Pleomorphomonas sp. T1.2MG-36: one gene and its partner. The protein of the gene in region 1 interacts with the protein of each later gene in a pairwise test. Links are inferred from orthologs where the notes say so. Each region holds a gene or a part of one and is shown on either strand. Other genes may lie near its edges.

Region 1 (14,586 bases):
TCGGCCATCTGTTTTCCGTCATCGCCTGGATGGCCGGCATTTTTTATCTGCCGCGCCTTTTCGTCTACCACGCCGATGCCGAGGTGGGGTCGGCTCAGTCTGAGACGTTCAAGGTGATGGAGCGCCGACTCCTCAAGGGCATCATGCGGCCAGCCATGTATGGCACTTGGGGTTTTGGCCTCTGGCTCGGTTTGAAGGGTGGCTGGTTTTCCGGCGCGTCCTGGCTGTGGCTGAAAGCCTTGCTGGTGCTTGCCCTGACCGTTTACCACTACCAGCTCGATGCTTGGCGCAAGGCCTTCGCGATTGATGCAAATCGGCGCAATTCCCGCTTTTTCAGGATGATGAACGAGCTGCCCACAATCATTCTCCTGGGCATTCTGACCTTGGTTGTGCTGAAGCCGTTTTGACGCTGAGGCGACGGGTTGCCGTCTTGCCGCGCCGGTCGGAACAGAGTATAGCGAAATCCGTCCCTCGCTTCGCGGGCAGGCATCTTCCGGACGGAGCGTTCGGATAGTTTTCCCGTGGCGGCTCCCCGCCGTCACTGCCAGCCCGCGTCTTTCGGAAAAGATCGTCGATGCGTATCCCCACCGAGGGGAGTTTTGTGTTTTCGACTTCAATTCCTTTTTCCAGCCAAGAGATGCCTTGTCCATGTCGGAGATGAAGCTCCAGGATCTCAAGAAGAAGACCCCCACCGAACTTCTGGCCGTTGCGGAAGAAGTCGAGGTCGAGAATGCCTCGACCATGCGCAAGCAGGAACTGCTGTTTGCCATTTTGAAGCAGCTTGCCGAGCAAGAAGTCGATATCATCGGCGAGGGTGTCGTCGAAGTGCTGCAGGATGGGTTCGGTTTCCTGCGCTCTCCCGATGCCAACTATCTGCCAGGTCCGGACGACATCTATATTTCGCCGGCCCAAATTCGTCGGTTCTCGCTCAGGACCGGCGACACCGTCGAGGGGCAGATCAGGAGCCCCAAGGAAGGCGAGCGCTACTTCGCGCTGCTCAAGGTCAACACCGTCAATTTCGAGGACCCCGAGAAGGCGCGCCACAAGGTGCACTTCGACAACCTGACGCCGCTCTATCCTGACGAGCGCTTCCGCATGGAAGTCGAGGGCGTGCCGTCGAAGGACTTTTCGGCGCGCGTCATCGATATCGTGGCGCCGCTTGGCAAGGGACAGCGCGCGTTGATCGTTGCGCCGCCGCGTACCGGCAAGACGGTCCTGCTGCAGAACATTGCCCACTCGATCACCACCAACCATCCGGAATGCTATCTGATCGTTCTTCTGATCGACGAGCGTCCGGAAGAAGTGACCGACATGCAGCGCTCGGTGCGCGGCGAGGTGGTGTCCTCCACCTTCGACGAGCCGGCGACGCGCCACGTCCAGGTCGCCGAGATGGTCATTGAGAAGGCCAAGCGTTTGGTCGAGCATGGCCGTGACGTCGTCATTCTTCTCGACTCCATCACCCGTCTCGGCCGAGCCTACAACACTGTGGTGCCGTCTTCCGGCAAGGTGCTGACCGGCGGCGTCGATGCAAACGCGCTGCAACGGCCCAAGCGCTTCTTCGGCGCGGCACGCAATATCGAGCAGGGTGGGTCGCTGACCATCATCGCCACCGCACTGATCGACACCGGCAGCCGCATGGACGAGGTGATCTTCGAAGAGTTCAAGGGCACGGGCAACTCGGAAATCATCCTCGATCGCAAGATCTCCGACAAGCGCGTGTTCCCTGCGATCGACATCCAGCGTTCCGGTACCCGCAAGGAAGACCTGCTGGTGGCGCCGGACAAGCTCAAGAAGACCTTCGTTCTTCGCCGCATTCTCAATCCTATGGGAACCACCGACGCAACCGAGTTCCTGTTGGACAAGCTGCGGCAGACCCGAACCAACGGCGATTTCTTCGATTCCATGAACACCTGATCCGGTCGACGGTGTTTCACGTGAATCAGTGAAACACCGTCGATTCGGTACCGTTTCAAATCGCCAGAATGTCGATGAGGGCCCCGTTGGGGCCCTTGCCTTTTGAACATACCGCCAACCCCAACGGTACTCCCTGGGTTCGGCACTACGAAGGTATCAACGGAGACATCGAATCGTGACCGAGACGATCTTCGCCTTGTCGTCAGGTGCGCCGCCAAGCGGCGTCGCGGTGGTGCGTGTCTCCGGACCTCAGGTTCGATTCGTACTCGAAACAACGATTGGGCATGTGCCTGCTTCTCGCCGTGCGGTGTTGCGAGACATCAGTGGAAATGGTCAGCTGATCGACCGCGGTCTGGTGCTTTTCTTTCCGGGGCCGGCCAGCTTTACCGGTGAAGACGTCGCCGAGTTCCATCTTCACGGCGGTCGAGCGGTCCTATCGGCTTTTCTCGCCTATATTGGTGGGCTACCCGGGCTGAGACTGGCTGAAGCCGGAGAGTTCACGCGGCGAGCGTTCGAGAATGACCGCCTGGACCTGACGGAGGCCGAGGGACTTGCCGATCTGATCGCTGCCGAGACAGACGCTCAGAGGCGGCAGGCCTTGCGACTGGCTGGCGGAGCGTTTCGACAGAAGGCCGAGGAGTGGCGCCAGCGTATCATCGGCCTCAGGGCCTATGTCGAAGCTGATCTTGACTTCTCCGACGAGGAGGATGTGCCGGCTGACGTCTCAAGTGGCGTTGTTCCGGCCGTTGCCGGCCTGCAAGCGGAAATCGAACGCGCACTGACAGCTGGAGAGCGTGGCGAGCGGATTCGCGATGGTTTGGAAGTGGTGGTGCTCGGGCCGCCCAACGCGGGCAAGTCCAGCCTGGTCAACGCCCTGGCCGAACGTGATATCGCCATCGTCACGGACATTCCCGGGACTACCCGCGATGTCCTGGAAGTCCGCCTTGATCTTGACGGTTACGCCGTGACGTTGATCGACACAGCCGGTCTTCGCGACGGTGGCGATACCATCGAGGCGGAAGGTATGAGGCGCGGTAGGGCGAGGGCGGCGGCGGCTGACATCGTTCTATGGCTTGATGAGACTAGTGCCCTCCCGCCGGACGAAGTGTTGGCGCTTGAGGCTGCGGTTTTGAGGGTTCGGACAAAGGCTGATCTCTCTCCCGGGGAGGGTGAAGGGATCCGGGTTTCGATCCATGATCGGACTTCGATCGATCGTCTGCTTCTCAGGTTGTCCGAGGAAGCAGCCAGTCGACTGGGCGGAGAGGCACCGTTGGTCAGCCGCGTTCGTCAACGGGGGTGCTTGGATCAGGCTTGTAAGGCACTACGAGAGGCTGGAGCTCCTGGCCTTCCTGCAGAGGTGGTAGCCGATCACCTTCGGCGGGCTAGTGATGCACTTGGACGCCTGACAGGTCGGATCGATGTGGAAGAGGTGCTGGGCTCCATTTTCTCGACCTTTTGCATCGGCAAGTAACCGATTCTCATCCGAAACGAATCTCCAGAAGCACTTATAGGCGGAATGGCTGCGGCGCGCGGCGGGCTGAAATTCGCAGTTAATTAACGGTGTTTCACGTGAAACACTCCACAGCCTGTGGAAAAGTCTTCGGATTCGCCTCCGAACCGAACCACGGAATCGAGCCTTTTCGAGGCGAGATCGGGCGAGAAAGACCGGAAAACAGCGCTTTCGGCTTTGACCTTATAGCCTCAATTGCCCTATGAAGACCCAACTGACCCCTGTCATCGGGCGCCACGCGCCGAGAAGGGCTTAGCTCGGTCGGCCACGGCGCCAATGGTCGCGCCAATTGGGCAGCGGCGACACTTGCAGATATCGGAGCGACAGTGAACGATCTGGAACGCTTTGACGTAATCGTTATCGGCGGTGGCCATGCGGGCGCCGAAGCCGCGCACGCCGCTGCGCGTAGTGGTGCGCGTACTGCGCTGATTACACATCACTTTTCGACTATTGGCGCGATGTCCTGCAATCCCGCGATTGGCGGGCTGGGCAAGGGACATCTCGTTCGTGAAGTCGATGCACTCGACGGCTTGATGGGCCGAGTTGCCGATGCTGCCGGCATTCAGTTCCGTCTTCTCAATCGACGGAAAGGGCCGGCCGTGCGGGGTCCTCGCGCGCAAGCCGACCGAAAGCTCTACAAGGCGGCGATGCAGGCCGAGATTGCGTCGACAGCCAACCTTTCGGTGGTCGAGGGTGAAGCCGACGATATCGAGGTTACTGACGGTAGTGTTTCGGCAGTCGTCATAGCGGATGGGCGTCGGCTGACCTGCGCTGCTGTGGTTTTGACGACCGGGACCTTTCTGTCCGGACTTATTCATCTCGGCCCCAAAACGACGCCGGCAGGGCGCATCGGCGAACGGCCGGCCATGGGATTGTCACGAACGCTTGCTCGGCTTGGGTTACGGCTCGGTCGCCTCAAGACGGGTACGCCGCCCCGGCTCGACCGCCATTCGATAGACTACGCCTCACTGGAGGCACAGCCGGGCGATGAAAGCCCGGAGCCATTCTCCACGCTGACCTCGATAATCGCCCAGCCGCAGGTTGCCTGCTACATCACCCGAACGAGCGAGGCAACGCACCGGGTAATTCGTGACAATGTCCACCGCTCGCCCATGTACTCCGGTCAGATCGGCAGCCGCGGACCTCGCTATTGCCCATCGATCGAAGACAAGATCGTCCGCTTCGGGGATCGGGACGGGCATCAGATTTTTCTGGAGCCGGAAGGGCTCGACAGCGATCTCGTCTATCCCAACGGCATCTCGACGTCCTTGCCCGAAGATGTGCAGGACGCGATCATTGCGTCGATTCCCGGGCTGGAGCGGGCGCGCATCGTCCAATACGGCTATGCCATCGAGTATGACCACATCGACCCTCGCGAGCTGCAACCGACGTTGGAAGCAAAGAAGCTGGCCGGATTGTTCCTCGCCGGCCAGATCAACGGCACCACCGGTTATGAGGAAGCGGCGGCTCAGGGTCTTGTCGCCGGCATCAACGCGGCCCGGCGAGCGGGTGGGGCGGAAGGCATCGTGTTCGATCGAGCCGAAGCCTATCTCGGTGTGATGATCGATGATCTTGTCACCAAGGGTGTGAGTGAGCCCTATCGCATGTTCACCTCCCGTGCCGAGTATCGCTTATCGCTGAGGGCGGATAACGCCGACCAGCGGCTGACGGCCCGTGGGCTTGCTCTCGGTGTGGTCGGGTCGACCCGTGCCCTTGCCTTCTCGGCAAAGATGGCGGCGCTGGAAGCCGCGCGGCAAACGGCGCTGTCACTCTCGCTGAGCCCGCGTGAAGGCGAGGACCATGGCCTTGCTCTCAACAAGGATGGCGTCCGACGGACCGCTTATGAGCTTCTCTCCTATCCGGACATGTCATTGTCCCGCCTTGCCGGCATCTGGCCTGAGCTCGGTTGTTTCGATAGCGTGACGAGCGCGGCCCTGGAGACCGAGGCGCTCTACGCCGTCTATCTCAACCGGCAGGAGGCCGATATCGCGGCGTTTCGACGCGACGAAGCCCGCGCATTGCCGGCTGATCTCGATTATCAGGCGGTGACGGGGCTTTCCAACGAAGTCCGGCAGAGGTTGGAATCGGTGCGACCGACCACTCTCGGTCAGGCCGGTCGTATCGATGGCGTGACGCCTGCCAGTCTGACGCTGCTTCTCGCCCACTTGCGCAAGCTTTCGGCGCGCCAGAAAGGGGAGGCCGCCTGATGACGGGGAAGGTAGCGAACCCAGCCGAAACGGATGACGACCTGGACGCCGTGCGGGCCATCCTGCCACTGGATGCGGCCATGGAAAGACGGCTTGTGGCTTATGTTGGTCTCGTTCGGAAGTGGCAGCCGGTCAAGAACCTAGTTGCACCGTCAACTCTTCCTGACATCTGGCGGAGGCATGTTGCCGACGGAGCGCAGGCGTTCGCTGCTCTGCCGAACGCCCGGCGTTGGCTCGACATCGGCTCGGGCGCCGGTTTTCCTGGGCTCGTGACGGCCATCCTGTTGGCGGATGTGGAGGGCGGTTCAGTGACTCTCGTTGAGTCCAACGGGCGGAAAGCGGCATTTTTGCAGGCGGTCGCTCGCGAATTGAGCTTGCCGGCAAAGATCGTTTCGGATCGCATCGAGTCGCTTCCGGAACGACTATCGCCCAATGAGAATCGATTCGACGCCGTTTCGGCTCGGGCTCTCGCCTCGTTCGATCGTCTTCTCGAGTATGCCGAACCTTGGCTGTGCGCTGGAGCAACGGGCGTTTTCCACAAGGGACAGGATTTTGCCACGGAGCACAGGCAAGCGTCTCTCTCGTGGAGCTTCGATCTGGTAGAACGGAAGAGCCGGATCGAAGCCGACAGCCGCATCATTCTCGTCGATCATGTCCGCCGGCTGCCGACTGCCGGTCTTCCAGAACAGGATGCCCGCCGATGAACCGCCTTCCGCACAGTCCCCGCGTGTTGTCGCTGGCCAACCAGAAGGGCGGCGTCGGCAAGACGACCACGGCCATCAACCTCGGCACGGCCCTGGCCGCCATCGGCGAGGAGGTGCTGATCATCGACCTCGACCCGCAGGGCAACGCCTCGACCGGCCTCGGTATCGATCGCAAGTCGCGCAAGGTGTCGACGTATGATCTTCTGATCGGCGAAGCGGAACTGCGGGAATGTCTGGTGCCGACGGCCGTGCCGCGGCTCACCGTCGCGCCGTCGACGTTGGACAATCTTGGGGTGGAGCTGGAAATCGCCGGCTCGGGAGATCGTGCCTACCGTCTCAGAAAGGCCATCGCCCGGCATGTCGAGGCGGTGGAGAACACGGGTGGTCGCGAGAAGAACTTCACCTACGTGCTGATCGACTGTCCGCCCTCGCTCAATCTGTTGACCATCAATGCGCTGTCGGCCTCGCACTCCATCCTTGTGCCTCTGCAGTGCGAATTTTTCGCCCTTGAGGGCTTGTCGCAGCTTCTCTCCACCGTCGAGCAGGTCAAGCGCAGCCTCAACCCGGAACTCGGTATCCATGGCATCGTGCTCACCATGTATGACGGCCGCAACAACCTCAGTGCGCAGGTCGTGCAGGACGTTCGCGCCAATATGGGCGATGCCGTCTATGAGACGATCATTCCGCGCAACGTCCGCGTTTCCGAGGCGCCCTCCTACGGCAAGCCGGCGCTGCTCTATGACCTCAAGTGTACGGGCAGCCAAGCCTATCTGAAGCTTGCCTCTGAAATCATCCAGCGCGAGCGGCGTTTCCGCGCCGTCGCGGCATAAGGTATCCCGGAGTCAGGGATGCCGGACCACGAAGACCTCGTCGAACGTGTGGTTCCCGGGGGCTGAAGAAAGCGAAGGGAAAGTCATGAGCAGCGTCAGCGACGAGAGCGGACGTCGGCGGCTGGGCCGGGGACTGGCGGCGCTGATTGGCGATGCCAGTTCCGAATTCGAAGTGGTCGAGCGGGTCCGCGGCATTCGCAAGGTGTCGATCGACCTCATCAAGGCGAACCCCAAAAACCCGCGCCGTCTGTTCAAGGAGGAAGACCTTGAAGAGCTGGCGGGGTCCATTCGCCAGCACGGCATGATTCAGCCAGTTGTGGTTCGGCCGGCGCCGGCCGGCGGCAATGGGTATGAGCTGATCGCCGGTGAGCGGCGGTGGCGCGCCGCGCAGAAGGCCGGCCAGCACGAGATCCCCGTCATCATCCAGGACGTGACCGACCGCGAGGCGATGGAAATCGCCATCATCGAAAACGTTCAGCGGCAGGACCTCAACCCCCTGGAAGAGGCAATGGGATACGACCAGCTCATTCAGGAGTTCGAATACACGCAAAACGACCTCGCCTCGGTGATCGGCAAGAGCCGCAGCCATGTCGCCAACACGCTGCGTCTGCTCAAGCTGCCCGAACCGGTGAAGGAGTATCTCAACGCAGGTGCTTTGACGGCCGGCCATGCCCGTGCCCTGATTGCCGCGCCCGATCCCACAGCGCTTGCCAAGCGTATCGTCGAGGAGGGCATGACCGTCCGTTCGGCGGAGACGCTGGCGCAGGCGACCATTTCGGAGCCGCATGGTCGGGCAAAGGTGGCAAAGCCGGACAAGGATGCCGATACGCGAGCGCTGGAAAAGCGGCTTTCCGACGCGTTGGGGCTGTCCGTGGAAATTCGTCACAAGCCCAACGGCTCGGGCGAGATGCGGCTCGGCTACGCCAGTCTCGATCAACTGGACGACATCATTCGTCGTCTGGAAGACTGATTTTTCCGATTTTCACCTGTTCGATTCGCAAGCGAAACGCCCCGACGATGTCTCGCCGGGGCGTTTTGTTTCGATTCCGATCTTTCGGACCCGTAACGATCTCGTCGGGAGAGAGTCTCAGCGCTGGGAAAGTGCCTTGACCATGCGGTCGATGCCTTCATCGAGCATGGAGCGAGGACAACCGAAGTTCAGACGAACGTGATGGTCGTCGCCGCCGAAGCTGGGGCCGGGGTTGAAGGCGACTTTGGCCTTGTCGAGGAAGAAGCGATAGGCGTCCCCAAGATCGAGCTCTGAACAATCGAGCCAGGCGAGGTAGGTCGCTTCCGGGGCGGTGATCCGGATTCCTGGAATCTCCCGTTCAAGGCGCGCAACGAGATGGTCCCGATTGGCTTCGAGATAGGCAAGCAGGGCTTGTTTCCAGGGGCGTCCGTTTCGGAGTGCCGCTTCGGTGGCGACAAGCCCAAGCACGTTGGCGCCTTCGCTCATGCCGAGATTGGCGGCGATGAAGCGACGGCGCAGATCGGGATCGGGAATGATGGCGTAGGCCGTCTTCAGGCCGGCGATGTTGTAGGTCTTGCTGGCCGCCATCAGGGTGATAGTTCGGCGGGCGATATCCGGCGAAAGGGACGCAATGGGCACGTGCCTGACTGCCCCGTAGACGATGTCGCAATGAATCTCATCCGAAATGATTACGGCGCCGGACGAAAGGCATGCGTTGGCGATTGCCGCGAGCTCGGCGCGCGTCCGCACGCGACCGGTGGGATTGTGCGGGTTGCAAAGCAGGAAAGCTGCCGCGCCGGCGAGGGCGCCGGTCAGACGATCGAGGTCGACGGCGCAACCCTGGGCGACCGGCAACACCGGAACGTCGACGCGGGTGAGATCCCAGTTGCCGGCAGCGGCGAGGATCGGCGGATAGACCGGCGTTTCGACCACCAAGCGGTCGCCGGGTTGAGCAAAGGCCTTGAGCGCCTGGTTGAAGCCCGGCACGACGCCTGGCAGAAACACCACGTCAACAGGCGATATGGTCCATCCATAGAGATCCTGCATGTCGGCCGCGATCGCGTCGCGCAGCGAGGCTGGCCCAGGACCGCCGTACCCGAACACCGGATGATCCAGGCGGTCGCGCAAAGCGGTGGCAATCGGCTCGGCAACGGGGAAATCCATGTCGGCCACCCACATCGGCAGAACGCCCTCGGGATAGCGGTCCCATTTGGAGGTGGGTACCTGCCGTCGATCGATGACGGTGTCGAAGTCGTAGGCAGCCATGAAGAAAATGTCCTTGTCGTAGAGGCGGATCAGCCGACACTAGACCCAAAGCCCGGACCCGATCCAGCCTTTGGACGCATGTTGATTGGGCAGATGATGCTGTTGTCAGGCGGCTCGCTTCGGCTCGATGAGATCCCAGCGGTTGCCGTAGAGATCTTCGAAGACTGCGACGGTACCGTAGGCCTCGAAGCGGGGCTCTTCGAGAAAGCGAACGCCTCGGGACGAGAACGACGCATGGTCTCGGGCGAAATCGTCGGTCTCGAGGAAAAGGAAAACCCGGCCGCCGGTCTGATCGCCGATATGCGCCGCCTGTTCCGGACCGTCAGCCCGGGCAAGCAGCAGGGCGGCTCCGGATCCGGTTGGAGCGACCCGCACCCATCGCTTGCCGTCGCCAAGCGGCGCGTCGTCTATGAGGGAGAAGCCGAGTACATCGACATAGAAGGCGATCGCCTCGTCATAGTCGGCGACCACGAGCGCCACGCTGGCGATCGTCCGGGTCATGCGGGATCCTTGGAAATGCCCGGCTGTTCGATGGCGTGACGCGACAGAAGTGGCAGTTGCGCGATCGAGAACAGCAAGGTCAACGGCATGATGCCCCAGACCTTGAAGGCGACCCAGAACTCGGTCGTCTGGGTGCGCCAGATCAGCTCGTTGAGGACGGCAAGAAGAAGGAAGAACAGGCCCCAGCGGATGGTCAGTTTGCGCCAGCCCTGTTCGTCGAGATGGAAAGCGCCGTCGAAGACGTATCCGAGCAAAGTCTTGCCGAAAAACAGACCGCCGAGGAGCGCGCCGCCGAACAGGGTGTTGACGATGGTCGGCTTCATCTTGATGAAGGTGTCGTCGTGCAGGATCAGCGTCAACGTGCCGAAGATGGCGACGACGATACCCGTCACCAGCGGCATGATGGCGAGGCGTCGGTTGATCGCCCAGGAAGCGATCAACGCCACCGCCATCGCCGCCATGAAGGCACCGGTGGCGGCGAAGATACCGAAGCGGCCGTTGGCAAAGAAGAAGACGAGAAGCGGGCCCAGCTCAAGGGCGAGCTTGAGCCAGGGATTCTCGGCCTTGCGGCCGGCGGCGGGCATCTCGGTCATCATCACTCCTGGCGGGCTGCGGTCACTTGTACTTGGAATAGTTGATCTGGAACCATTCCGGATTGGTGGGATTGCCCACCTTGGTTTCGTAGATGGCCACCGTGGTGTCAAACCCCTGATCGTCGGTTACCGTCCACTGCTTCAGTTCGGTGGTGCGTGCATCGAAGTAAAGCGTCAGATGGCTGGTGACGAACGTGCCAGGGTCTTGAAGGCGGATGACGATGAAATCGGAATCGGCGCTGACCGACTGCACCACTGCCTCTTCAAGCAGGTTGATGTTCTTGTCGAGCAGGAAGCGCAATGGCGTTTCCGACAGAAGATAGAGCGTCTGCGACTGCATGGCCTTGTCGTCGACCGCAACTGTCCGGCCGTCGACTGTGATGTCGAGCTGTGCCGGCGGATAGTAGCGGAAACGCATCTTGCCGGGCCGGTCGATGACGAAATAACCGGTGGTCTCGCCGCCATCAGGCGCCGTCTGCAGGAACTTCCCTTCGAAGGTGGTGATCGAGTTGAAGTAGCGGTTGACCGCCTGCACCGTGGCGAGCTGCTCGGGCGAAAGATTGGCGAGGTTGGGCTTGGCCAGCGCTTCGGTTGTTGCAAGGGGTACCGCGGCGGTGGCGAGCGCCAGCGTCACGCCGGCACCGGCAATGCCGCTCAGGAACGCACGGCGCCCTATCCTCAGGGTTTGAAACATCGCGGATACCCTTTCCGTTGTTACTTTCCGCACGCGATGGCGACGCTGCGGCACACGTCCCACCCACTTAAAGATCAGAAGATGGCGAAACAAGGTAGAGTTTCCAGCGCCGTATTGACAAGACGGCGGCGTGCGCCAAAGACAGGCGGCAGGGTTGGCGACAGAGATGCCTCCGGCCCTTCGGGACTTGGGCCTTCGCGGCTTTGGCGGAGAATGGAGAGGCCAGCATGACCATTTCCGAAGCGCTTGGACGGGTGCGGGCGGTGATCGAGGGGGCCGAGGAGGAGGCCGGACGGCCAACCGGTTCGGTGACGTTGATCGCCGTTTCCAAGACCTTTCCGGAGGCCGATGTCCGTGCCGCCATCGCCGCCGGGCAGTTCGTCTTCGGCGAAAACCGCGTGCAGGAGGCCGCCACCAAGTTTCCGTCGGTAAAGGCGGATTTCCCCAGCGTTGAGCTGCATCTGATCGGACCGTTGCAGTCAAACAAGGCGCGCGAAGCGGTGGCTTTGTTCGATGTCATCCACAGCGTCGACCGCGACAAGATCGCGGCGGCTCTTGCCAAGGAAATGCGGACGCAGAACCGTTTCCCCAAGCTGCTCGTGCAGGTCAACACCGGGGAGGAGCCGCAAAAGGCTGGTATCGCGCCGCGCGAAACGGTGGACTTCGTGAAGCGCTGTCGCGACGTGCACGGCCTCGCCATTACCGGGTTGATGTGCATCCCGCCGGTCGGCGATCCGCCAGCGCCGCATTTCGCGTTGCTCGACGAACTGGCGCGGCGGGCTGGGGTGGCCTTCCGCTCGATGGGCATGTCGTCGGATTACGAAACGGCGATCGGCCAGGGCGCGACGCATGTGCGGGTCGGCAGCGCCATTTTTGGCTTCCGGGACTACGGCGCCGCCTGAGCGCCCAGCGCCCTGTCGATGGCCGGTCTCAGTTCCGTCGAGATTCTGTCGGGCGTAAGCGGCCCCACCAGCTTGGCGACGATGTGACCGTCGGCCACCACGAAGGTTTCGGGCACGCCATAGACGCCCCAGTCGATGCCGACGCGACCTTTGCGATCGGCGCCGACGGCGGCATAGGGATTGCCGAGGCCGTTGAGGAAGCGCAGCGCCTGATCGTCGGCGTCCTTGTAGTTGAGCCCGTAGAGGCGGATACGCCGGTCCTCGGCGATTTTGGTCAGCAGCGGATGCTCGGCACGGCAGGGCGCGCACCAACTGGCGAACACGTTGACGACGGAAACGCCTTTGGCGAGGTCGGTCGACGAAAGACCGGGAACCGATGCTCCGTCTTGCGTCAGTCCGGCGACGGCGTCGAGCCGGAAGTCGGGAACCGGTTTGCCAATCAGTGCGGACGGTACCTCCGCCGGGTCGCCCGCTCCGAGTCTTGCGTAGAACAAGGCGGCAAGCGCCAGAAACAAGACGAGCGGAACGAGCGCGAGAAGGCTGGCGCGGCGGCGGGAAGACGTGCTCAAGCCTGCGTCTCCAGCTTGGCGTCCAATGATGTTTCGGGCGCCAGTCGAGCCGCGGCGCGCGCCGATCGGCGGGTCAGGCCTTGCGCCTCAAGGGTCCTCAGCGTGTGTCTCAAACGGCGATGATCCAGAACCACCCAAAACGTGAGGCCGAAGGCGGCAAGCGCGGCCGCTCCGTAGCTCAGGACAATGAAGCCGGCATAAGGGCCGAGAGAAGCGATCATCGGGCGGCTCCGGCGGCAGTCAGGCCGAGCGCGCGAATGCGCCGACGCAAAATCTCATTGCGCATGGCGGCCAGGTGCAGCGTGGCGAGAAGGGCGGTGAAGGCCAATGCCATGGCCGCGAGCGGCAACAGCATGGTGACGTCGATGGTCGGACCGTCGATACGGAACACCGAGGCAGGCTGGTGCAGAGTGTTCCACCAGTCGACCGAGAACTTGATGATCGGCAGATTGACCGAACCGACCAGGATCAGGATTGCGGCGGCGCGCGCGCCGCGCGTCGGATCCTCGATGGTACGCCAGAGTGCGATGAGGCCGAGATACATGATGAACAGCACCAGCACCGAGGTGAGGCGCGCATCCCACTCCCAGTAGGTGCCCCACATCGGCCGACCCCACAGCGATCCGGTCACCAGGGCCAGCGCGGTGAAAGTGGCACCGATCGGGGCGGCCGCGCGAGCGGCGACATCGGCAAGCGGATGTCGCCAGACCAGGGTGCCGAGCGCGGACACGGCCATGATGGCGTAGGTCAGCATGGACAACCAGGCGGCGGGCACGTGGATGTACATGATCCTGACGGTCTCGCCCTGCAAATAATCAGCCGGCGAGCGGATGACCAAGGCGAGACCGCCGGCGAACAACATGACGGTGAGCCCGGCAAGCCAGGGGATCAGGCGGCCGGCAAGTGCTAGGAAGCGTGTTGGATTGGCCAGATCGGCGAGGGGCATGCTTGCCTCGGAGCGTGGGTGCGCGGCCGTCAATCGCGGCTTCGACGTATTCCAGACTGCACAAATAGCGGCTTCGTCGGCGACCGGCAATCCGCAGCGGCGCGAAGGACGCTCAGGGCGGCACCGTCAGTCGCCAAGTCCGGCGATGGCCCGGGCAAAGTCGCGGGCAGCAAAGGGCTCAAGATCGTCGATCCCCTCGCCGACGCCGATGAAGTGCACCGGCAGGCCAAACTTCTCGGCGATGGCGACGAGGATGCCACCGCGCGCCGTACCGTCGAGCTTGGTCATGACGAGACCGGTGACACCGGCCGTCCGGCCGAAGGCTTCCACCTGGGAGATGGCGTTCTGGCCGGTGGTAGCATCGAGCACCAGCAGCACGTCGTGCGGCGCGGTGGGGTCAATCTTGCGGAGGACGCGGACGACCTTCTCGAGTTCGGCCATCAGTTCGGCCTTGTTCTGCAAGCGGCCGGCCGTATCGATCATCAGAACGTCAATGCCCTCGGCTTTCGCCCGGGTCAACGCGTCGAAGGCGAGGCCGGCCGAATCGGCGCCAACGTCGCGGGCAACGATCGGCACGTTCGTGCGCCCGGCCCAGACCTTCAACTGGTCGATGGCGGCGGCACGGAAGGTGTCTCCGGCGGCCAGCATGACTTTTCGGCCCTCGGAGGTGAACTTCAAGGCCAGCTTGCCGATGGTGGTGGTCTTGCCGGACCCGTTCACGCCGACCACGAGCACCACCTGCGGCGCCTTGTCGACCTTCAGTGCGAAGGGGATGGCGACCGGGGCGAGGACATTTTCCACCTCGGCTGCGAGAATGGTCTTCACCTCGTGGTCGGTGATGTCCTTGCCATAGCGCTCGGCGGACAGGCGCTCGGCGATAGCCGACGATACGGCAACGCCAAGGTCGGCCTGGATCAACACGTCCTCAAGTTCCTCGAGTGTGTCGGCGTCGAGCTTGCGCTTGGTAAAGATGGAGACGA
Region 2 (14,479 bases), on another replicon or contig:
CCGTGCCCCGTGCCCGGTGCCAGCAACGGGTTTGTCCTGTGCCGCCGACCGGTGCGATCGCTCTTCAAGTGGGCGCATGCCAAAGCCGCCAAACTCCCGAGGGGTGACGAAAAGCAGGTTGGATGTCCATGGGGCGAAGGGATGGGCCAGACAGGGGTATCCTGGAGTTAGCGCAGCCGCATTTGGCCTGATACGACGCACGCCGGTCTGCGCGGTTGATGTGGTCAAGGCCGGGTTTGAGCCATTATCGTCCGTGCCGAAGAGATAAGGTGCGCCAGCTGAATCACAGCATGAACCGCCGAAGAGGCGTATCAACAACACCCTGCAACAGATTCATAAGACTCGTGATTCCCGCTTCAAGCTGAATCAGAATCTCAGCAGGCATCGGACGCCTTGCGATCCATTTCTGAATCAGAATGTCAGCCGCCGGAATCGGTTTGCGAACTTGCTGACTCACTTCGCGAAGTCGCGGCAATCGGCCTGTAGCGCCAGTCTGCCGGTTCGGGCGGTTGCTTCGTTGCCGGTGATCCGTCGCCGGTCACGCGACCCGGCATGACGATCCGGGATCGATACGAGCGCCTGCACCCACCGGCCTCGATTTGTGTTCCACTCACCCTGACTTTCATCGTGAAGATGGACGAGAAATCGGTGCCCTTACTTTGCGGTGAGGGGTCGATCCAAGATGTCTGGCGGCGATCTCCGCCACTGGGCAAGGAGTGGTTGGAGAGCTTCTGCAAGGGGGGAGGGGCTGGCCCGTCGGCTCGTCTTGGGTGGGGTTGCGGCGAGCGATCGACGGGGCTGGCAACCGTGCATCGAAACATCGACTTGGTGATATACTCTTTTAGGTTGTAGTGAGCGGAGGCTCCAGCAAGCCGACTTTCTGATGCCAGCGACCGTCCGGCACTGTCATGTTGCGCATGTGTTGTCGATACCGGCTGGTGCTTGGGATCGAACCATTGCCTTCATTGATCGCGATGTGGCGCTTGCAAGCGATCGTCCTCGGCCGTACAAGACCTCACACCATGGAAGCTCGATATGCGACGGGAAGCGGTTCTCGCGCCGAGATCAAAAATCGGCTCAGGCGACGGTCCGACGAGGCGGGCACCTTCCGCTATATGTTTGATATAATGAACGGCACCATGGGCTGTTAGAAGAACTTGGCGCCCCGACGTTCGGCCAAGTCGCATGACGGATGCGCATGTTCGCGCCGCTCAGCTCGAACGCCGAGACCGCCTATCTGGTCGTGAGGTGAAGGAAGACGAAGCTAGCCCGCGCCGTCGGACGGGGACGGCGCGGGCTATAGCGCAGAGGCCCAACGAGGAGGGGTGTCAAGCCACGGCGCGTCTGGACGCGGCAACAGCGGCCGCGATTTCATCCTTGAGCAGAGACCGGTGACGCTTGAGATCGGCGAGGACGGCCGGTTCGGCCGGCTCCTCCAGCGACTCGATGCGGTAAATGCGCCGGTTGATCTCCTGATAGGCAGTGGCGAGGTCGCAGAAGACCGCATCGAACAGCATGAGCTGTTCAATGGTGTCCCAACTGCCGGGGAATTCCACGGAAAGCTCGTTCGGGATGCTCATGTCACTGCCCCCTCTTCACATCTTCCCAAGGCTAACCTCCTTGTCGCAACAAGGCCTTGAGGTGGATCAAAAGTCGTATGCGGGCGTTACACCAACAGGGATTTCCCTATGACGGTCTTCGGCTGGCATTGATTGCGATGGGAAAAATGCGTTTCACCCGTCCCGGCGAGGCCGAAGCAAGGGCCTCGACGCCGATCCTTTGAGCGGATGGGGGGCGCAGAGGGTGAAACGGGAGGGAGAGCCTGCCGGTGGGCGACTCGGATTTCGCCGGCCCGCGCATGAACGGCGAGCGCCATCGGTGTTCATGGACCATTCAGGCTCGGGTGGCTAATGTCCTGCTCATGAACACCAATCGCAAGCGATTCCCACTCGTCGTGGCGTGTTTCCTGGCGCTGCCGATCGTCATGGGACAAGCCGCCGAGGCGCGTTGTTTGACGCCCGCCGAGGCGCAGGCCGTCGTCGGCAAGGGCGCGGTTCAGAGGCTGAGCGTCATAGCGCGCGTGGTCGGCGGAGAGATCGTCGACGCGCAACTCTGCGAGGGGGGCGGGTTGCTGGTCTATCGGCTCGTCGTCATGCGCGAAGGGGGGCGGGTGGACAACGTCATGGTCGACGCGACGTCCGGTCAGAGGCTTCGTTGAATCGGGAACCAGAGCATGCGGATTCTTGTGGTCGAGGACGACCGTGACCTGAACCGGCAGCTTGTGACCGCATGCCGCGATGCCGGTTATGCCGTGGACGCTGCCTTCGATGGCGAGGAAGGGCACTTCCTCGGCGATACCGAGCCCTATGACGCGGTGATCCTCGATATCGGCCTGCCTAAGATGGATGGTCTCAGCGTGCTGGAAGCCTGGCGGCGGGATGGCCGGCTGGTGCCGGTGTTGTTGCTGACCGCGCGCGATCGCTGGAGCGACAAGGTGGCCGGCATCGACGCCGGGGCCGACGACTACGTCGCCAAGCCTTTCCATATGGAGGAGGTGTTGGCTCGCCTCAGGGCGCTGACGCGCCGTGCCGCCGGCCGTGCCTCCAACGAGGTGGAAGTCGGGCGCGTGAGGCTCGACGTGAAGGCCGGCCGCCTGACCGTCGACGGCAATCCCATCAAGCTGACGTCGCACGAGTTCCGTCTCATCCAGTATCTCATGCTGCACATGGACAAGGTGATCTCGCGGACCGAACTGGTCGAGCATCTTTACGACCAGGACTTCGACCGCGACTCCAACACCATCGAAGTGTTCGTCGGGCGGCTGCGCAAGAAGATGGGCATCGATCTGATCGAGACGGTGCGCGGCCTCGGCTATCGCATCGCGTCCGGAAAATGAACGCGCGCCTCAGAAAACTGGGCGAATGGTTGAAGAGCTCGCTGGCCCTGCGCCTGGTCCTGGCGTCGGCGCTCTGGGCGACCATCGCTTTGGCGGCTTTCGGCTGGCTCCTGACCGAACTCTACCGCGCCAGCCTCATCCGCTCCTTTGACGAACGGATCATCGTCTACGAAAAGACGCTGGCCGGCGTGGTCGCGTCGGCACCCGACGGCGCCGTGCCCGACCCTGGCACCATGGGCGATCCGCGGTTCGGCCGCTACCAGTCCGGCTGGTATTGGGTGGTGGTGGATGCCAAGTCGCAGTCGACCGTGGCCACTAGCCAGTCGTTGTTCGGCGAGGTGCTGTCGCTGCCGCCGCCGCCCAACAATGGCGCGGTGGTCACCAACGATGCCCGCGATCCGGCCGGCATTGCCCTGCGCCATGCGGCGCAACGCATCTTTCTCAGCAACGGGCGCATGTACGATCTTCACGTCACCGGCAACGTCGCCGAGCTTGCGGACGAGATCTCGACCTTCCGCTTCCAGGTGTTCGCCACGCTGGCGGCCTTCGCCCTCGGCCTCGTGGCCGCCGCCGGCCTGCAGGTGAGTTTCGGCCTGCGGCCGCTTGCGGCCATGAGCCGCCGCCTTGCCGACATCAGAGAGGGGCGCGCCAACCGCCTCGAAGGTCGTCTGCCGCGCGAGATCGCCGCTCTCGGCAAGGAGCTCAACGCCCTGATCGAGACCAACAGCGCCATCGTCGAGCGCTCGCGGACCCAGGTCGGCAACCTTGCCCATGCGCTGAAGACGCCGCTCGCGGTGATCCTGAACGAAGCGCGCGCCGAGGGCGGCCCGCTGGCCGACAAGGTGGTCGAGCAGGTGACGGTCATGCGGGACGAGGTCGACCGCTACCTCGACCGAGCCCGGCTGGCCGCCGACCGCAAGGTGATCGGCGCTGTTGCCGATGTCCGCCACTCCTTGGAAGGGCTGAGCCGCGTTCTGAGCCGGGCCTACCCGGACCGCAGCCTGCATCTGGAAGACGAGGGCGCCGGCCATCCCAAGGCCCGCATCGAGCGGCGCGATCTGGAAGAACTGGTCGGAAACCTGATGGACAATGCCTGCAAGTATGGCCGCGAGCAGGTGCGCGTCCTGCTGTCGGTCGACAGAACCGACCGCGACCGGCCGATGGTGAAGATCCGCGTCGAGGACGACGGCCCTGGTCTTCCGCCATCCGCCTATGCCGAGGTGCTCGGCCGTGGCAAGCGCCTCGACGAGACGCAGCCCGGATCTGGCTTCGGCCTCGCCATCGCGGCCGAGATCGCGGAAACCTATGGCGGATCGCTGGTCCTGGACCGGGCCGTGCTCGGCGGGTTGGCGGTGACCTTTCGCATTCCGCTGAGCTGAATTTCGTTGACAGGACGTCAGATGGTGGGAGCAGTAATCTGAAGAGGGAGGCCGTTTACGACAAGATTAAGTTGTAACCAAAATTCGGCCATGGTTTCAGGCCATTATGAGCAACAAGGGCGAATCGCCCAAACAATTGGTTCCATTCTCGGAGACCCGGTGAGATGTTGTTGAAGAAACTTGTGATCGTCGGCCTGGCGGCCTCCATGCTGGCAGGCTGCGCGACGGGCCCCAACCAGAACCAGACGCTCGGCACGCTGGCCGGCGCCGTCGGTGGTGCGGCCCTCGGTTCGGCCTTCGGCCAGGGCAGCGGCAAGGTGGCGGCGATCGCGGCCGGCGCGCTTGTCGGCGGCTTCCTCGGCAACCAGATCGGCGCCAGCCTCGATGCCGACTCCCAGCGCTACAACTATGCCGCCAGCGTCAGCGCGCTGGATAGCGGCTATCAGCAGCAGTGGCAGAACCCGCAGACCGGCGTCTACGGCACGGTCTCACCCGGCCCGGTCGCCGTTGTCAACAACCGCACCTGCCGGCCCTACACCAACACCGTTTACATCGACGGTCAGCCTCAGGTTGCCCGCGGTACCGCCTGCCGCAATCCGGACGGCAGCTGGCAGGTGGTTGGCTAAGCCAGGCCTGACTTCCCGGGTCATGTGATTGATGGGCCGGCTCGCAAGAGTCGGCCTTTTCGCATTGTGCGTTCCCGCAGCCTCTTCGTTACCAGTCATCAACCATCTTGCGGCAGGATCGTTTGGTAAAGAAGCAGTTACGGGAATCGTCATGGACGGACGCGCGGTGGTGACCGACAAGGCCGAAGCTTTCCTGCGCGGACTGACGCCGCGGGCGCGCGGCATGCTGGTTCGCCGGATGGAGAGCGACAGGGCGGCTCCCACCGAGCTCGAAGCTCGCCGTCGCCTCATTCTGGAAGCGGCCCGCGCCATCGCCGAGAGCCGCGACGCGGCCCGGCAGGCCATGGCCGGCCCGCCGGCGGACATGCGCCGGCTGGTGTTTGCCGCCTTCGAGCCTTACGTGATCGAGGAAAGGCTAGTGTTTCCGGCGCACGGGTTCGTCACCGCCGCCACGCTGTCCCACGTCTGGTCCTATGCGGCCAACGAGCTCCAGTGCGCCGAGATTGCCGCTTGGAGCGATCCCGAGACCGCGCCCTCGCTGCCCAACGATGCTGCCCGCCGGGAAGAGGCCGTCAAGCTGGAAGGTCGGCTGTTCGACATCCTGGCAAAGCATATCGCGGCGATCGCCGACGAACCGAAACTGCAACAGCGTTTCATGTCGCGCATCGGTGGCGAGGTGGCTCGCCGCGAGATCGATGACATGATCGCGGTGCGCGATCGCCTCCAGGACCTGCCGACACTGAGCGCCGCCATCGTGCATTTGCTCGACACCGGGCCGGCCGACATGGGGCTTCTCGAACAGATCGCCACCTATCTTGCCAAGTATCCGAATACGGCCGGCTGGGTCGCCGCCGGCGTGTTTCGCCGCCAGGCAACGGTGACGCCGCTGATCGCCTTTGCCAAGCTGCTGGCGCGCGGCGAAACGGCTCGTCGGGTTCGAGCCACGCCGGCGGCGACGGCCTTTGTCGATCTCGGGCTGGCCGCGGCCGACCGGTCCGCCTCGCGCTTTCAGACCATTCTTCGCGGCGGCCGCAACGCGGCCGATGCCATGGCCCAGATCGGCGTGTTCCGGTCGACCCTCAACGAACTCACCACCGGCCTGGACATCGACAACGACGGGGGCTGGCAGCCGCGCCTTGTCGCCATCAAGCGGCGCTTCTCGGACATGCTGTTCGTCGAGTTCGACAAGCTGCTTCCGGCCATGCGCCGCGCCTTCCGAGTTCAGGAGGCTCCCTATCCTGGCCCGGCCGATGGCGCCGAAGCGGCCTTTCTGTGCGCCCTGTTCGCGGCGACGGGCAAGTCGCGCGACATCCTGGCGGTCAATGGCCTGATCGGCCGCCTGACGCCGTTGGTCGATCAGGCGATCGAGCTCTACGCCCTCGATCTGCCGACCAAGTTGCGGGGCCTCGACGGCGAGGCGCGCGCGGCGGCACTGTCGGCGGTCGACTATCTGATCAAGGCTGCCGGCTTCCTCTACGGCGACGACTATGCCTCGCATCTTCGCCGAAGCAGGGAGCAGCAGCTCAAGTCGTCGAGGCCTGCGGCGTGAGGCCGGATCGCCTTTTCTAGAATCCTTCTCAAATTCGCCCAGAAGTCGATTGAGAAAGCGCCGATATTGCCCTATTCGGCTTGGGGCATCGGGGCGACGGCCTGTGCCGGCGGGTTCGGGAAAGAGCGACGGATGGTTTTCTGGATATTGCTGGCTTTGCTGACGGCGGCGGTCGTTCTTGTCCTCATCGCCCCCATGGCGCGCCCGGCGGGCGCCTTTTCGTCAGTCAGCGGCGAGGAAACCCGCGTCTACCGCGACCAGTTGAGCGAGCTCGACCGTGATCGGGACCGCGGCCTGATCGGCAGCGAGGAGGCGGACGCCGCCCGTGCCGAGATCGGACGCCGCTTGCTGATGGCCGCCAACGCGCCAGCGGAAGCGGGAATGCCCCGGCCCGCGGCCAACAGGATCGTGGCGCTGATCACCGTCGTCGCCATCCCCGCCATCGCCCTGCCGCTCTATCTCTTCGTCGGTCAGCCGGACATGCCCGACGCGCCGCTCGCCGAGCGCCTGACAGCGGCGCCCGCTGCCGGCAATGTCGCCGATCTGGTCGGACGTGTCGAAAAGCATCTCGCCGCCAATCCCGACGACCTCTCGGGATGGCGCATCATTGCCCCGGTCTACGCTCGTCTGGGCCGGCTGGACGATGCGGTGAAGGCTTGGGGCAAGTTGGTCGCGGCCGGCGAAGCGGACGCGGCGACGCTCGAGAACTACGGCACCGGCCTTGTCGACACCAATGACGGCATCGTCTCGCCCGATGCGCAGTCGGTCTTGGCGCGCGCCGTTGCCGCCGATCCCGAGCGGGCACGCGCGCGCTTCTACTACGCGGAGGGGCTTCGTCAGGCGGGCGCCTTCGACGAGGCACTGCAACAGGTCGACGAGTTGATCCGCCGCTCCCCGGCCGATGCCCCTTGGCTCTCGACGACGCGCGGAAAACGCGGCGAGATCCTCGCTGCGCTCAAGAAGCCGGCCGATACGCCGGAACCGCCGACCCTGCCGGCAGCAGCCGTGAACAACGAGGCGATCCAGGGCATGGTCGACGGCCTCGCCGCGCGGCTTGCCGCCGACCCCGGCGATCGCGACGGCTGGATCCGGCTGATGCGCTCCAATGTGGTGCTCGGCCGGAGCGACAAGGCGGGCGCGGCGCTTGCCGATGCCCGGAAAGCCTTCGCCGGCAACGCCGAGGCCCTGGCGGCGATCGATGCCGCGGCGGCCGAACTCGGCATCGCCAAACCGGAGGGACAATGACGATGGTCATGACGCGCAAGACGCGGCGCCTCATCCTGATCGGCACGGTGGGCGCGGTTCTCGCCGCCGCCGTCGGCCTCGTTCTCTTTGCCCTGTCCGGTGAGATCACCCTCTACAAGACGCCGACCGAACTGACTGAACAGCCCAACACCGAGGGGCGCCGCCTCAGGATCGGCGGCCTCGTCGAGGTTGGCAGCGTGGTGCGCAAGGACAGAGGACAGGTCGAGTTCAAGGTCACGGACACGGTGAACGCCGTGCCGGTGACCTATCGGGGATTGCTGCCGGATCTGTTCAAGGAAGGGCAGGGCGTCGTCGCCGAGGGAAAGCTCGACCAGGATGGCGTGTTCCAAGCCGATACCGTGCTGGCCAAACATGATGAACGCTACATGCCGAAGGAAGTGGTGGACGCGCTGAAGGCTCAGGGCGTCTGGGAAGAAGGCCAGCCGGGCGGACCGATGCCGCCGGCGGCGAAGAACTAGGGCATGTTGGCGAACTCTGGTTTGCCAACATGCTCCATCCAGTTTGTTTTCACGCAACTCCGGGCGCAGAACCGGTGCCCACTTATGCTGGAGTTGCTTTAGGCGAGGGCGGCATGATCGTCGAATTCGGCCATTTCGCACTGTTTCTGGCTTTGGCAGTCGCCGTCGCCCAATCGGTCCTGCCGATTGTCGGCTTCTTTCGCCGCGACCCGGCGCTGATGGCGGTGGCGCCGCGCGCCTCGATGATGCAGCTCCTGCTGGTCGTCATCGCCTTCTCGGCGCTCACCTATGCCTATTTGGTCTCCGACTTTTCGCTTCTCAACGTGGTCGAGAACTCCCATTCGGAAAAGCCGCTGATCTACAAGGTCTCCGGCGTCTGGGGCAACCATGAGGGCTCCATGCTGCTCTGGGCGCTGATCCTGGCGCTGTTCGGCGCGGCGGTCGCGGCATTCGGCGGCAACCTGCCGCAGACGCTGAAGGCCAACGTGCTGGCCGTCCAGGGCTGGGTCAGCACGGCCTTCCTTGCCTTCATCCTCACGACGTCCAACCCGTTCCTGCGCCTTGCCGAGCCGCCGATGGAGGGCCGGGATCTAAATCCGGTACTGCAGGATATCGGCCTCGCCATCCATCCGCCGCTCCTCTACCTCGGCTATGTCGGCTTCTCCATCGCCTTCGCCTTTGCCATCGCGGCACTGATCGAGGGGCGGATCGATGCCGCCTGGGCGCGCTGGGTTCGGCCGTGGGTGCTCGCCGCCTGGATCTTCCTCACCGCCGGCATCGCCATGGGGTCCTACTGGGCCTACTACGAACTCGGCTGGGGTGGCTTCTGGTTCTGGGACCCGGTGGAGAACGCATCGCTGATGCCCTGGCTGGTCGGCACGGCGCTGTTGCATTCGGCCGCCGTCATGGAGAAGCGCGAAGCGCTGAAGGTCTGGACCGTCTTGCTCGCCATCCTGGCCTTCTCGCTGTCGCTGCTCGGTACCTTCCTGGTGCGCTCCGGCGTGCTGACCTCCGTGCATGCCTTCGCCACCGACCCGACGCGCGGCGTGTTCATCCTGGGCATCCTCTGCCTGTTCATCGGCGGTGGCCTCGGCCTGTTCGCCTTTCGCGCCGGCACGCTCCGGCAGGGCGGCCTGTTCGCGCCGGTCAGCCGCGAGGGGGCGCTCGTCCTCAACAACGTGTTCCTGACGGTGGCGGCCGGCGTCGTGCTGTTCGGCACGCTGGTTCCGCTGATCGTCTCGGCCTTTGGCGGCGCCATTTCGGTCGGCGCGCCGTATTTCAATACCGTGTTCGGGCCGCTGTTCGGCGCAACGCTGCTGGTGGTGCCGCTCGGGCCGCTGCTCGCCTGGAAGCGCGGCGACCTGCTCGGCGCGCTGGAACGCCTGTGGGCGGTGTTCGCCATTGCCGCGCTGGTCGCCATCGCCACCGCCTGGATGAAGGGGGAAACGCACATCGTCGCCCTGTTCGGCCTCGGCGTCGCCGTCTGGGTGCTGGTCGGCGCCTTTGCCGAGCTTTGGACGCGCGCCCGCTTTCTGGAGGCTGGGCTTTCGGTCGGACTCCGGCGCCTCGCCGGGTTGCCGCGCTCGGCTTTCGGCACGGCGTTCGCCCATGCCGGCCTTGGCGTGACGCTGCTCGGCATCGTGGCGACCTCGGCCTTCCAGAGCGAGACCATCGTGGAGATGAAGCCGGGCGACACCGCCACCGTCGGCGCCTATTCCGTCACCTTCGATGGGCTGCGCAACGCGGGCGGACCGAACTACTCCGAGCTCGTCGCCACCATGACGGTCCGGGAGGGCGGGGTCGTGCGCTTCGTCATCGAGCCGTCGCGGCGGTTCTACACGGCGCGGCAGATGCCGACCACGGAGGCCGGCATCCGCACGCACGGCCTGTCGCAGTTTTACGTGACGCTCGGCAGCGAAGGCAGCGAGACCGGCTCGGTGGTGGTGCGCATGTGGGACAAGCCGCTGGTGACGCTGATCTGGCTCGGCGCGCTGGTCATGATGGCAGGTGGCGCCTTGTCGCTGGCCGATCGGCGTCTGCGCGTCGGTGCGCCGAAGCCGGCCCGACGGGCAGTTCCCGTGGCCCCCGCCGAGTGACAGAGGAGTTCCGATGCGCCTTCTTGCCATCCTTTCGCTTCTTGTCGCGCTCGTCGGTCCGGCCGTTGCCGCCGATCCGTCCGAGCGGTTGGCCGATCCGGCGCTCGAACAGCGCGCCCGCGCGATCTCCGAGGAGCTGCGCTGCCTTGTTTGCCAGAATCAGTCGATCGACGCCTCCGATGCCCAGCTTGCCAAGGACCTGAGGATCATCGTTCGGGAACGTATCGCCGCCGGTGACAGCGACGATGCGGTGCGCGACTTTCTCGTTGCCCGCTACGGCGAGTTCGTGCTGCTCCGGCCGCGCGCCCACGGCGTTGGCCTTCTTTTGTGGGGTTTGCCACCCCTCTTGCTGCTCATGGCCGGAGCGGGGCTGTTTCTCGCCTTCCGGCGGCGATCCGCCATTGCGGGCCTCGAAAGCCTCTCCGCCGAGGAAGAGGCGGCGCTGAAAGCGCTGTCGCAAGAAGGGGATGAGTCGCCAAAGCTTTGAAATAAGGCGACTTTTCGGCAGTCATTCTTACAAAAGTTTAATGCGGTCGCAATCTTCAGGTTAGGCTCGGCGGCGCTATATGACGCCATACAAACCGGATCGATAGCCGGTTCCCGAGTTCATCCCCTGGAGTTTCTCCCATGCTCAGGACTTCCGACAAGCCGACCAAATCCCGCGTCAAGGCTCTTATGCTGGGCTCAGTTTTCGCCCTGGCTCTCGGCGGCATCGTCGCCGGCGAGACCTCCCTCATCTTCGGCAACACGGCCCAGGCCCAGAACCTGTCGCAGCCCCAGACCCCGGCGGTGTTTTCCTTCGCCGACATGGTTCAGCGCGTGCAGCCGGCCGTCGTCTCCATCCGCGTCAAGACCGACGAGACTGTCGGACAGGGCGACAGCGCCAACGACGGTCTGCCGCCCGGCCTGACGCCCGACAGCCCGTTCTACGACTTCTTCAAGCGCTTCGGCATGCCGGGCATGCCCGGTGGTCGTGATCGCAGTCCGCAGCACCGCTACGGCCTAGCCCAGGGCTCCGGTTTCTTCATTTCGGCCGACGGCTACGTCGTCACCAACAATCACGTGGTGGAGAACGCCACCGACGTGAAGGTGGTGACCGACAACGGCACCGAACATGACGCCAAGGTGATCGGTACCGATCCCAAGACCGACCTGGCCCTGGTCAAGGTGACCGACGGCAAGGACTTCCCGCACGTCTCCTTCGCGGCGAACGAGTCGCGCGTCGGCGACTGGGTGGTGGCCGTGGGCAATCCCTTCGGCCTCGGCGGCACGGTGACGGCCGGCATCATCTCGGCGCGTGGCCGCGACATCGGCGCTGGTCCCTATGACGACTTCCTGCAGATCGACGCGCCGATCAACAAGGGCAATTCCGGCGGTCCGGCCTTCAACGCCGGTGGCGAGGTGATCGGCGTCAACACCGCCATCTACTCGCCGTCGGGCGGTTCGGTCGGCATCGGGTTCGCCATTCCGGCGCGGACGGCGCAACAGGTGGTCGCCTCGCTGATGGACCACGGCAAGGTGGTTCGCGGCTGGCTTGGCGTGCAGATCCAGCCGGTGACCGACGAGATCGCCAGCTCCATCGGCCTCGACAAGGCGCGCGGTGCGCTGGTGACAGAGCCGCAGACCGACTCGCCGGCCAGCAAGGCGGGCATCAAGGCGGGCGACACCATCCTCTCCGTCAACGGCCAGCCGGTCGATGACGCCAAGGATCTGGCCCGCAAGATCGCCGCTTTCCCGCCGAAGACGGTGGTCGACGTCACCCTGTGGCGCGACGGCAAGGAAGAGACCGTCAAGGTCGACCTCGGCGAGCTGCCGAACGAGCAGGTGGCGACGTCGCAGCAAAGCGGTGGCGGCTCCGATGAGCACACCTCGCTCGACGACTACGGATTGACGCTCGCTCCCGCCGATGCCGTGGGTGCCGGCGACAGCGGCGCCGTCATCACCGATCTCGATCCGAGCGGCAAGGGGTCCGAGCGCGGTCTGCGCCAGGGTGACATCATCCTTCAGGCCGGCGGCCAGACCATCGAAGGCCCGAAAGATGTGTCGAAGGCGATTTCCGGCGCTGAGAAGGCCGGCAAGAAGGCCATCCTGCTGCGCGTGAAATCCGGAGACAGCGTTCGCTTCCTCGCCCTCCCCCTGGGGAAGTGAGGTCTGATCTCCAACCGGTACCGGCGGGCTCGGCGCCCGCCGGTATTCTTTTTCCTTGCGCCGGTTCGTGCCGGCGCTAAACGTCTGTCGACGACCACCTTTGCGGGGCAAGGTGACATGCGCATTCTGGTGATCGAGGACGACAGGGAAGCGGCGGCCTATCTCGTCAAGGCACTGGACGAGGTCGGGCATGTCGCCGAACACGCGGCCGATGGCGAGGCCGGTGCCTTCATGGCCGAAGAGGGCGGCTTCGACGTACTGATCGTCGATCGCATGCTGCCCAAGCGCGACGGTCTCTCCATCATCGAAGGCATGCGCCGGCGCGGCGATCAGACGCCCGTTCTCGTCCTGTCGGCGCTGGGCCAGGTGGACGACCGCGTTCGCGGCCTCAAGGCCGGCGGCGACGACTACCTCACCAAGCCCTATGCCTTCACGGAGCTGCTGGCCCGCGTCGAAGCGCTGGCCCGTCGCAACCGGCCGGCCGAAGTGGAAACGACCTATCGCGTCGGCGACCTCGTGCTCGACCGTCTGTCGCATACCGTGACGCGCGCCGACACGGAGATACCCTTGCAGCCGCGCGAGTTCCGCCTGCTCGAGTATCTGATGCGCAACGCCGGACAGGTGGTCACCCGCACCATGCTGCTCGAAAACGTCTGGGATTATCATTTCGATCCGCAGACCAACGTCATCGACGTTCATGTGTCTCGCTTGCGCGGCAAGATCGACAAGGGCTTCGACAAGCCGCTGCTGCACACCGTGCGCGGTGCCGGCTACATGATCCGAGAGGCCGGCCCCGAGAGGGGCGGGGAGGCCACATGGGCGCGCTCGGGCGGCTGATCCGAACGACTGCGTTCAAGCTGTCGCTGGTCTATCTCGTCGTCTTTTCCGGCCTGACGCTGTTCCTGACCGCCTATATCACCAACAACACGGCCGAACTGCTCGACTCGCAGATCAGCGACACCATCGACAGCGAAATCAACTCGCTGTCCGACCAGTACGAGCGTGGCGGCCTTCGCCAACTGGTCAGCGCCGTCGATCTGCGCAGCCGCCGCCCCGGCGCCAGCCTCTATCTCGTCGCCGACTCCTCCGGCCGCACCGTGGTCGGCAATGTCGCCGATCCGCCGCTGTCCATCCTCGGCTTGTCGGACGGCGACACCACGTCGGTCACCTACCAGCGCCTCGATGGCGATGCCAGCCGCCGTTACGAGGCGATCGTGCGCGTGTTCGGCCTGCCCGGCGGGTTCAAGCTACTGGTCGGCCGCGACATCAGCGAGATCGGCCAGCTCCGCTCACTGATCTTCGAGGCGTCCCGCTACGCCATCATCGTCATCGTGGTGACGGGCTTCGTCTCCTGGTTTTTCGTCGGGCGCTCCGTCCTCAAGCGCGTCGAGAATATGGCCGAGACGTCGCGCCGGCTGATGTCCGGTGATCTCACCCATCGCCTCGCCGTCAAGGGCTCGAACGACGAGTTCGACAATCTCGCCCTGAGCCTCAACGAGATGCTCGACCGCATCGAGGCCTTGATGACCGGCTTGCAGGAAGTGTCCGACAACATCGCCCACGATCTCAAGACGCCGCTCAACCGCCTTCGCGGCCGCCTGGAGGAAACCTTGCGGCGCGGCGGCGAGGTTGAGGACTATCGCGAGGCCATCACGTCGGCCATGGAAGAGGCGGACAACCTCATCCGCATCTTCGATGCCCTTCTGAAGATCGCCCGCATGGAGGCCGGCTCCTCGGGGGACAGTTTCGAGCCGCTCGACGCAGCCGACATTCTCGACGAGATCGTCGAGCTTTACGAACCGGTGGTGGAAGACGTCGGTGGCCGTCTCGCGCTCGAAACGACGAGGCCGCTGCCGCTGAGCGGCAACCGCACGCTCCTGAGTCAGGCCCTGTCCAACCTGATCGACAACGCCATCAAGTATGGCCGGTCCGAGGGCGAAAACGGGCCCTCGATCGCGCTGGCCGGCGCCATCGAGGGCGATGATCTCTGTCTGACCGTGACCGACGACGGCCCGGGCATTGCCGAGGCCGACAGGCAAAAGGCGCTGTCGCGCTTCGGTC

Evidence for each region.
Region 2: the proteins of QQZ18_RS17955 (region 1) and ccmE interact in binary tests that used the Escherichia coli proteins (3 or more experiments, as listed by UniProt). The link is inferred for Pleomorphomonas sp. T1.2MG-36 from one-to-one orthologs.

The regions. Positions count from the first base shown.
Region 1 is NZ_CATNLY010000045.1:74,693-89,278, reverse strand. Bases 11,743-14,586 are described here. They hold QQZ18_RS17955 (heme ABC transporter permease), read right to left. Parts: upstream 13,607-14,586; coding sequence 12,878-13,606; downstream 11,743-12,877. Other genes in these bases: ftsY (signal recognition particle-docking protein FtsY), read right to left, coding at 13,733-14,586; ccmD (heme exporter protein CcmD), read right to left, coding at 12,657-12,881; QQZ18_RS17965 (DsbE family thiol:disulfide interchange protein), read right to left, coding at 12,076-12,660; QQZ18_RS17970 (YggS family pyridoxal phosphate-dependent enzyme), read left to right, coding at 11,743-12,091. Outside these bases: protoporphyrinogen oxidase HemJ, read left to right, coding at 1-407; transcription termination factor Rho, read left to right, coding at 649-1,914; tRNA uridine-5-carboxymethylaminomethyl(34) synthesis GTPase MnmE, read left to right, coding at 2,090-3,385; tRNA uridine-5-carboxymethylaminomethyl(34) synthesis enzyme MnmG, read left to right, coding at 3,751-5,631; 16S rRNA (guanine(527)-N(7))-methyltransferase RsmG, read left to right, coding at 5,631-6,335; QQZ18_RS18000 (ParA family protein), read left to right, coding at 6,332-7,165; QQZ18_RS17995 (ParB/RepB/Spo0J family partition protein), read left to right, coding at 7,251-8,135; QQZ18_RS17990 (MalY/PatB family protein), read right to left, coding at 8,253-9,401; QQZ18_RS17985 (VOC family protein), read right to left, coding at 9,507-9,902; QQZ18_RS17980 (septation protein A), read right to left, coding at 9,899-10,495; QQZ18_RS17975 (LolA family protein), read right to left, coding at 10,518-11,189; more of QQZ18_RS17970, read left to right, coding at 11,417-11,742. UniProt on the Escherichia coli protein: Required for the export of heme to the periplasm for the biogenesis of c-type cytochromes.
Region 2 is NZ_CATNLY010000012.1:489,973-504,451, reverse strand. Bases 6,702-9,438 are described here. They hold ccmE (cytochrome c maturation protein CcmE), read left to right. Parts: upstream 6,702-7,703; coding sequence 7,704-8,174; downstream 8,175-9,438. Other genes in these bases: QQZ18_RS09195 (heme lyase CcmF/NrfE family subunit), read left to right, coding at 8,288-9,438; ccmI (c-type cytochrome biogenesis protein CcmI), read left to right, coding at 6,702-7,695. Outside these bases: QQZ18_RS09235 (YdcH family protein), read right to left, coding at 1,329-1,580; QQZ18_RS09230 (PepSY domain-containing protein), read left to right, coding at 1,829-2,218; QQZ18_RS09225 (response regulator transcription factor), read left to right, coding at 2,234-2,896; QQZ18_RS09220 (sensor histidine kinase), read left to right, coding at 2,893-4,275; QQZ18_RS09215 (RT0821/Lpp0805 family surface protein), read left to right, coding at 4,440-4,901; QQZ18_RS09210 (hypothetical protein), read left to right, coding at 5,053-6,450; more of ccmI, read left to right, coding at 6,583-6,701; more of QQZ18_RS09195, read left to right, coding at 9,439-10,270; QQZ18_RS09190 (cytochrome c-type biogenesis protein), read left to right, coding at 10,284-10,757; QQZ18_RS09185 (Do family serine endopeptidase), read left to right, coding at 10,898-12,418; QQZ18_RS09180 (response regulator transcription factor), read left to right, coding at 12,536-13,255; QQZ18_RS09175 (HAMP domain-containing sensor histidine kinase), read left to right, coding at 13,234-14,479. UniProt on the Escherichia coli protein: Heme chaperone required for the biogenesis of c-type cytochromes. Transiently binds heme delivered by CcmC and transfers the heme to apo-cytochromes in a process facilitated by CcmF and CcmH.